Regions from separate parts of the Jeotgalibacillus marinus genome, predicted to be linked through region 2. Evidence: a T-box and tRNA genes for the amino acid it is inferred to sense, from the RefSeq annotation. Region 2 holds a T-box; the other holds one or more tRNA genes.

Region 1 (4,434 bases), on a different contig from region 2:
AAAATTGATTTAAATGGGGTAGTAAAAATGAAGAGTCAATCCTTTCGTTTTCTAATGATGGGCCAATCACTGGCGAATTTAGGCGATGTGCTTTACATCGTCGGGCTCATCTCGATTTTATATGAAGTGTCAGAATCTCCATTTATACTGGCACTCTTTCCGTTTATCAATATGTTTGGCCGGTTTAGCAGTGGGGTGATGGCTCCGTTATTGCTTGATCAATATCGATTGAAATCACTTCTCGTTTTTTCGCAAGTGAGTAAAACGATTTTTCTTTTTTTCCTTCTGTTGATGATTATGCTCCAAGGTGTTCCGCATATCATCGGTGTATTAGCGTTTGTCCTTGTTATCGCTTTTTTAGATGGGTGGGCACTTCCCGCCAGTCACTCGATGTTGCCAAGGTTAGTAGAAAAATCAGAACTCGTCAAAGCCAATAGTTTTTTCGCCGTGGTCAACAATACAATTCAAATAGGCGGATGGGCACTTGGTGGTGTGATGGTAGTGTTAATTGGCGGACAACAGGTGATATGGTTGACCTTTGTACTATTTGTTCTTTCGATCCTACTGCTAGTTAAGCTTGTCGATCCTAGCCCGTTTCACGTAGAAAAAGTAGCAGGTAGAGTGGGGAAATCGATAAAAGAAGGATGGAATACGATTTGGAAAAATCCATTGTTTCGAAGTATTCATGTGGTGATATTTTTTGAGGCACTTGCAAATGTAGTGTGGATCGCATCAATCTTGTTAGTCTTTGTTTCTGAAATACTTCAAGAATCCGAAGCTTGGTGGGGTTACGTCAACACTTCATTCTTTGTTGGAATGGTTGTAGGGGGTGTTATTTGCTCTCGATTTGCAAATTCAATTGAACTCCATTTGAAAAAACTTCTGATCATCTTTTCATTTGGCACTAGTATCGTCACACTTCTATTTGGTTTTAACACGATCGCTTGGTTCTCTCTAGGTTTTGCCGTGCTGAACGGTATCTTTGATCAAATAAAAGGGGTTGCAGTCAATACGTATCTTCAAAAAGGTGCGACAGCAGAAGAATTGCCTAAAATATACGCTGCTCAAGGAGCGTTGATTGCACTAGTATTTGGTGTATCTTCACTCTTCTTCGGTGGAGTCGCAGAAATTTTGGGTGTAAGAATTGCCTTTTTGATTTCAGGGCTATTGCTACTCGTTGCAGCGATATATGTTGCAGTGCATCATCATCAATTTTCTGAGTCTCTCCTTGATAAATCATAGGAGTAATTGAACGATAAAAGTCAAAAACGCTTGGATAAGTACTTTTATCCAAGCGTTTTAGGAAGGTATCGGGTTTGTTATACGAAGGTGGTATTCATTGAATAGCACTTCACTTCCATTAAACGCAGTTGATCTAACATTATCTTATTTATCATTTTTTAATTAATTCCATTTATTTTATGTGGTTTTATACCAAATCTAGTTAGTAAATAATGAAGCGATATTATTTTTCTTGTTTTTTCGACATTTTTTCAAAAAAAGATTGTCATAGTAAAAAGAATTATGATATATTTAGACTCGTTGTTACATAAGTGTTTCAAAACGGCCCGTTGGTCAAGCGGTTAAGACACCGCCCTTTCACGGCGGTAACACGGGTTCGAATCCCGTACGGGTCACCATTTTAATTGTGCAATATGTAATTTCCAAATGATCTTTAAGGGTTATGAGAAGCAAGAATGTCAAGGAAGTGAATTGATGAACACCGGAGCGCACTAGTTGCGTGAGGATGTGAAGAGATGAAACTGACGAAGAGATTCGCCGCTTATCATAAGCCGATCAGTTTTGCCAAGTTTATTTTTGAGGGTTATGAGAAGCAAGAATGTCAAGGAAGTGAATTGATGAACACCGGAGCGCACTAGTGTGCGTGAGGATGTGAAGAGATGAAACTGACGAAGAGATTCGCCGCTTATCATAGGCCGAATATCAAGGCTTTGTAGCTCAGTTGGTAGAGCAATGGACTGAAAATCCATGTGTCGGCGGTTCGATTCCGTCCAAAGCCATCAAGATATGTTGCAATTGCGGCGTATCTTTTTTTATGCAAAAAATAAGGATACTTCCTATTGATGTAACAGAAACATGACAACAAGATGACAATATCCCACTAGCACCTCTGAATCTTCACAAACTACTACCAAAATTAATCAACCCAGACCTCCTTTTATCAACAATCTCTTTCCGTTTTTTCCAACAAAATCCCATAATACTACAATTCTTTTACAGTTGTACAACGAGTCTTATTTTAGCAAAAACGTATGGTACATTTGGATGGCGTAAAAAATGCAGAACATGACCTTGTACTTTCAATAGACAAGGATTGTGCTAATAAACAAACATACATTTATGGTGTGTGGGAGGAGTAACGAATGAACAACGATAAACAAGTGAATCAAAAAAGGTTCATTTGCACATATACATCAAAAATAGTAAAAACATTTGTAGTAGGAACTCTTTTATCGGCAATTGTTTTAGTGAATGGAGCTGAAGCAAGTAGTGAGAAAGAAGAAGAGCTTACTGAAATGAACCACGTATATGCTGGAGAAGAATATGTGGGTGCAGTGTCAGATCAAAGTTCTATTCAAGAGTGGGTTAAAGAGCAGGAAAAAGACATCAAAAAGAAATTTGATGTATCAAACCTCTCATCATTAGAAAACGATATTACTATGATTCCAGAGAAAGTATTTAATCCGAATACGAGAGATGAAGAAGTGTTAAGCATGATCCAAGAAAAAGCTTCCTTCCAAACAGAAGCAAAAGCTGTTGAGCTTAATGGAAAAAGGGTTGCTTATTTATCGAGTGATGAAGAGGTTGAAGAAATGCTTCGTCAAATCAAGTTAAGTGCTGTTTCAGAAGAAGAGCTTGAGACGTTTGAAAAACAATCTACTTCGAACTTAAAGATAGATGAAACTAGAATCACAGAAATAACGGTTGAAGGATACGAAGACGCGGAATATGCTCTGATCGATCCAGCAAATCTTACAACCCCTGAAGAAGCTGCGAAACTATTATTAAAAGGTCAAAAACAAGAAGTCTCTTATAGAATAGCTGAAGAGGATACAATTGAAAGTATCACAGAAGAACACAATATGAAAATTGAAGAATTATTAAAATTGAACCCTGATTTATTGGAAGATGATGAATTGACTCCAAAAGAGGAACTGAAGGTGAAAAAGCACATCGCAGGTTTCTCGGTAAACGTGGAAAAAGAACAACGAGTTAAAGAGGCAATCCAATTTGATGAGGAAATTGTCGAAGATGACGAGCTTTTAAAAGGAGATACGAAAGTTAAGAAAAAAGGAAAAAATGGTGAACGTGTTTATACACTTCAAACAAGTGAGAAGAATGGCGAGCAAGTATCAGAGTCAAAGGCTGATGAAAAAGTGACAAAAGATCCTAGGGATCAAATTGTTGAGGTAGGAACGAAAGAAATTCCTTCGCGTGGAACGGGCTCTTTTGTGTGGCCAACGAATGGTGGTTATATTTCTAGTGAACAAGGCCCTCGTTGGGGAAAAAATCATAAAGGAATTGACATTGCACGTCCAGATAATTACACAATCAATAATGTTGATAATGGGACGGTTGTATCAGCAGGTTTGGATGGGGACTACGGTAACAAGGTAGTTGTCGATCACGATAATGGTTTACGAACGGTGTATGCACATTTAAGTAAAATTCATGTATCACCTGGACAAGTTGTATCACAAGGGGATTCACTTGGAATTATGGGAGAGACAGGGTTTGCTACTGGCATTCACTTGCATTTCGAAGTGTATTCCAACGGTGCACTTGTGAATCCAATGGATTATTTGTAAAGAACGATTGCCTCTGGCTCACTATGGGTCAGGGGTTTTTTTAAAACTAAGCACGAAAAATGTCGAAAAATATTTCCGAGGAAATGAATTATTTTTAATCTGAAATGTGAAAAAGCTATGTTTTGCGTGTGTATGCTTGTCGGATCTGACCAGCTACTTGCGCTTTTGATTTCACCAAATAAGTGAATAATATGCTATAACATGATACATTATCTATACACGTGTAGAAACGTTTAATCGAATTGAACGAAAGTTTTTTAAAATAGATGATTGATAAAGGAGAATAGTGATATGGAAAAAAAAATTCTAGTCGTCGATGATGAAAAGCCAATTGCAGATATTCTTCAGTTTAATTTAAAGAAAGAAGGCTACGAAGTTCACTGTGCTTATGATGGTGATGAAGCGCTTGTGAAAATTGAAGAAGTAAAGCCGGACCTGGTTTTGCTTGATATCATGTTACCGATCCGTGATGGAATGGAAGTGTGTCGTGAGGTTCGTAAAAAGTATGATATGCCAATCATTATGTTAACAGCAAAGGATTCCGAGATTGATAAGGTTCTTGGTCTTGAATTGGGTGCAGATGATTATGTAACAAAACCGTTTA
Region 2 (4,434 bases):
CTACGTGTTCTTCTTCAAGAGGAAGTTCTGATCCTTCCTCTGTTAAAAAGACAGAGCCTGTTTCATAAAAAGCAATGGAATCATGTTGTCTTGCAATGTTGTATGACACACTCTCTAATAGCTGTGGTACGATGCTTAAACGCAAATTACTACGCTCTTCACTCATCGGCATCAGTAACTTCACTGGTTCACGTACGTCTAAAGCAAATTCTTTTGCTTTAGCATCATTCGTAAGTGAATACGTGACAGCTTGCATAAGTCCTGCTCCTTCAAGTGTTTGACGAACGAGACGGCGTTTTTGTTGCTGTGCGGACAATCCACCTGGATTACTCTCATGTACCGGTAAAGTCATCGGAATGTGATCATACCCATAAAGTCTAGCTACCTCTTCGATTAAATCCTCTTCAATCACAAGATCCCCACGACGAGTAGGTGCAGAAACATGGATTACGTTGCTATCATCCACTTTTGCAGTAATTTGCAGACGGCGGAAAAGACCTAACACTTCTTCCGTTGACAAGGTCATGCCTAGCACGCGATTTATTTGTTCAAGTTTAATACTGATTTGCTTTTCAGTTTTATCAAGTTCATCGAATGCAATCGTTCCTTTTAGCACTTCGCCACCTGCATATAAAGATAACAGCTGGGCAGCTCGTTCCGCAGCAAGTACAACGCGATTTGGGTCTACCCCTTTCTCAAAACGAGAGCTTGCTTCACTTCGCAAGCCGTGGTCTTTAGACGTTTGGCGAACGGATGATGGTTTAAAATAGGCAGACTCAAGTAACACTGACGTCGTGCTGTCAATCACTTCACTATTTGCTCCGCCCATTACCCCAGCAATCGCTACAGGTTCTTGGCCATTAGTGATGACAAGTTGATGTGATTGTAACTTTCGAACTGTGTCATCAAGCGTTTTAATTGTTTCTCCCTCTTTAGCTAAACGAACCAGCACTTTGTTTGTCTCTAAACGATCCAAATCAAATGCGTGTAATGGTTGACCGTATTCAAGTAACACATAGTTCGTAATATCAACAACGTTATTATGCGGTCTAATCCCTGCTGCGATTAAACGACTTTGCATCCATTGTGGTGATGGAACAATTTTGACGTTTCGAATTACTTTTGCTAAATAGGCAGGATTTTCATCACTTGCTTCTACTTCTAAAGATAAAACACTTGAAGCTTCTTCACTCGCTACTTTATATTCAAGTTCTGGCATATTTACTTCACGATCAAGAATGGCTCCAACTTCGTACGCTACACCCAGCATGCTCATCGCATCTGCACGGTTTGGTGTTAGACCAAGCTCTAAAATGGAATCATTTAGCGCTAATGCTTCGATCGCGTTTTCACCAACTGCCGCTCCCTCTGGAAAGTTAAAAATACCTTCAGAAAATTCTTTTGGTACAAGCTTGCCTTCTACACCAATCTCTTGTAAAGAACAAATCATACCGTGAGAAGCTTCCCCGCGAAGTTTAGCTTTCTTAATTTTAAAATTACCTGGCAATACTGCGCCAACTTTAGCAACTGCTACTTTTTGACCTTTGCCAACATTCGCTGCACCACAAATAATTTGAACAGGCTCTTCTTCACCAACATCGACACGACATATATTTAATTTATCCGCTTCTGGATGTTTTTCACATGAAAGAACATGCCCTATCACTACGTTTTTAATTCCTTCAGCAGGTACGGCTACACCTTCTACTTCAATTCCTGAACGCGTGATTTTTTCAGCTAGTTCATCAGGTGTGATGCCTGATAAATCAACATAATTTTGAAGCCAATTATAGGATACAAACATGAATAAACCTCCTTTGAATTAGTTAATTTCTTTCTGACCAAATTGCATTAAGAAACGTTCATCATTTGTGTAGAAATGGCGAATATCATCGATACCGTATTTCAACATAGCGATTCGTTCTGGTCCCATACCAAATGCAAATCCTGTATATTTTTTCGAATCAAATCCAGCTTTTTCAAGAACATTTGGATGCACCATGCCCGCTCCCAAAATTTCAATCCATCCTGTTTTTTTGCAAACACTGCACCCTACTCCACCACAAATTTTACAAGAAATGTCCATTTCAACCGATGGCTCTGTAAATGGGAAGAAGCTCGGACGCAGACGGATTTCACGATCTTCTCCGAACATTTTCTTAGCAAATACATTTAATGTTCCTTTTAAATCGCTCATACGAATATTTTCATCCACGACAAGCCCTTCAATTTGCATAAATTGATGCGAGTGTGTGGCATCATCATTATCACGACGATACACTTTACCTGGACAAATAATTTTTACTGGTCCTTTGCCACCGTGGCGTTCCATCGTTCTTGCTTGCACAGGAGATGTGTGTGTGCGTAGTAAAATATCTTCTGTAATATAAAATGAATCCTGCATGTCACGAGCCGGATGTCCTTTAGGCAGATTCAGTGCTTCAAAATTATAATAATCTTTTTCCACTTCTGGACCTTCTTCGACTTTGTAACCCATCGAGATAAATAAATCTTCAATTTCTTCAATCAGGCTTGTTAACGGATGATGAGACCCGACTTGAACCGGTCGCCCTGGTAACGTAACATCGATCGTTTCTTCTTGAAGTTGCTTTTCAATCGCTGCTGTTTCGAGCACTTGTTGCTTTGATTCAATCGCTGAAGCAATCGCGTCACGTACTTCATTTGCCAATGCCCCCATTTTCGGGCGCTCTTCAGCCGATAACTTTCCCATTCCTTTAAGCACTTCTGTAATCGGACCTTTTTTGCCAAGATACGCTACACGAACATCGTTTAATTGTTTTAGTTCTTGAGATTGTTCAATTTTTTCTAGTGCTTCTTGTTGTAACCCTTTCAATCTTTCTTCCATGTTAAAATCCTCCTTTATCATGTGTTCTCTTTACCCTTAGATCAAAATGAACGCAAAAAAGCACTTCTCCCCTAAAAGGTTAGGGACGAAGTGCTTGGAATCCGTGGTACCACCCTAGTTAGCAAAAAAATTTAACTTTGCTCACTCATCATTGGATAACGGCCATTCGTAGCCGGAGCATCTTTACACAAAAATGTGGTCCCGATGTCAACTCAGGAGGTGAACTTCATTTGGCATGCCATGAGTACCCTTACAGTCACGGGTGTACTCTCCCTAAAATGGATCATCCAAATTACTTTTCTCCATCGATGTTTTTGTATTTGATCGTTATTAGTATAAACTACTTTGACTAGGTTTCAAACCCCTTTTGTATCATTTACCCTTTCAAATGGTACAAAAGAACACCGGTTGCTACTGCAACGTTTAACGATTCACTTTCACCAAAGATCGGTACATATAAGTTTTGGTCGGTTTGATTGAGCCATTCTTCTTTCACGCCGGCACCCTCATTTCCCATAATGAGTGCAAAAGGTTCTCCTGAAGAAATTTCTCGGTATGGATTGCCACCCTCAAGTGCTGTACCATACACCGCTATTCCACGTTGTTTCATTTCATCAATGACATCCTGTAAATTCAGTTTAATGATAGGCAAATGAAAATGACTACCTTGAGCAGCCCGTAAAACTTTCGCATTATACGGATCAGCCGACCCTTTTCCCAAAATAACCGCATCAACCCCAACTGCATCAGCCGTACGAATCATTGTACCAACGTTGCCTGGATCTTGTACAGAATCAATCATAAGTATGCGATTGGCATGAAGGTCAGCAAATTCTTGTTTTTCTTGCTTACAAACGGCAAAGATTCCTTGCGTATGTTCAGTTTCAGCAATGGCTTGGGAAATTTCATCTGTTATCGTCGTCAATTCGATTGAATCCACATAGAAATGCTGAGGAAGTTCAACGCCTTCTCGTACAATCATTTCTTGAACACTTTCAGGTGATTTCAACGCTTCCTCTACAAGGTGAAATCCTTCAACTAAAAACAACCCAGATTGATCTCGCCCTTTTTTGGTTGAAAGTTTTTTCCACTCTTTAACGTGTGGATTTTGTAATGACTGCAAAAAATTCATGTGTACAAATCTCTCCTTAAACTCGGGTTCCTTTATTATATAGAAGGTTGGATGGATAAAAAAGAACGTAGCGGGAAAAATAAATAGACTTTACCCCTAAAGGAGGATTTTATATGGATTTAAACATTCGCAAAACCGTCATTCACAATGTAAAAGAAAACTCACCACAAGAGCTTGAATCAACGATTGTTGACTCAATCGAGCGACAGGAAGAGCATTTACTTCCTGGTCTTGGCGTATTATTTGAGCTAATCTGGGAAAAAAGCTCCAAAGAAGACCGTGACCATATGATCAGTACACTCGAAGGTGGTCTGGCGCAATAACAAGTGCTGCCCTGAACTCTCGGGCAGCTGTAAACTTTTCAACAGTATATGATGCCAGGTATTTCCCAAAGTGAGAATTATCTGGCGTCATTTTATTTTATGATAGGTCTCGA

Evidence for each region. The T-box of region 2 lies ahead of pheS (phenylalanine--tRNA ligase subunit alpha). A T-box ahead of a tRNA ligase gene usually reads a tRNA of that ligase, here a tRNA-Phe.
Region 1: it encodes a tRNA-Phe, which carries the amino acid that the T-box ahead of pheS (phenylalanine--tRNA ligase subunit alpha) is inferred to sense. The anticodon was not compared.

The regions. Positions count from the first base shown of each region.
Region 1 is NZ_JBFMIA010000002.1:409,396-413,829, reverse strand. Features, by position in the region: gene AB1471_RS05000 (MFS transporter) at 28-1,242, shown strand; tRNA gene AB1471_RS04995 (tRNA-Glu) at 1,566-1,640, shown strand; gene AB1471_RS04990 (hypothetical protein) at 1,758-1,880, shown strand; tRNA gene AB1471_RS04985 (tRNA-Phe) at 1,949-2,021, shown strand; gene AB1471_RS04980 (peptidoglycan DD-metalloendopeptidase family protein) at 2,385-3,830, shown strand; gene yycF (response regulator YycF) at 4,122-4,434, shown strand, end outside.
Region 2 is NZ_JBFMIA010000001.1:439,469-443,902, forward strand. Features, by position in the region: gene pheT (phenylalanine--tRNA ligase subunit beta) at 1-1,804, opposite strand, end outside; gene pheS (phenylalanine--tRNA ligase subunit alpha) at 1,823-2,866, opposite strand; T-box leader at 2,945-3,184, opposite strand; gene AB1471_RS02300 (TrmH family RNA methyltransferase) at 3,243-3,998, opposite strand; gene sspI (small acid-soluble spore protein SspI) at 4,112-4,321, shown strand; gene AB1471_RS02310 (small multi-drug export protein) at 4,419-4,434, opposite strand, start outside.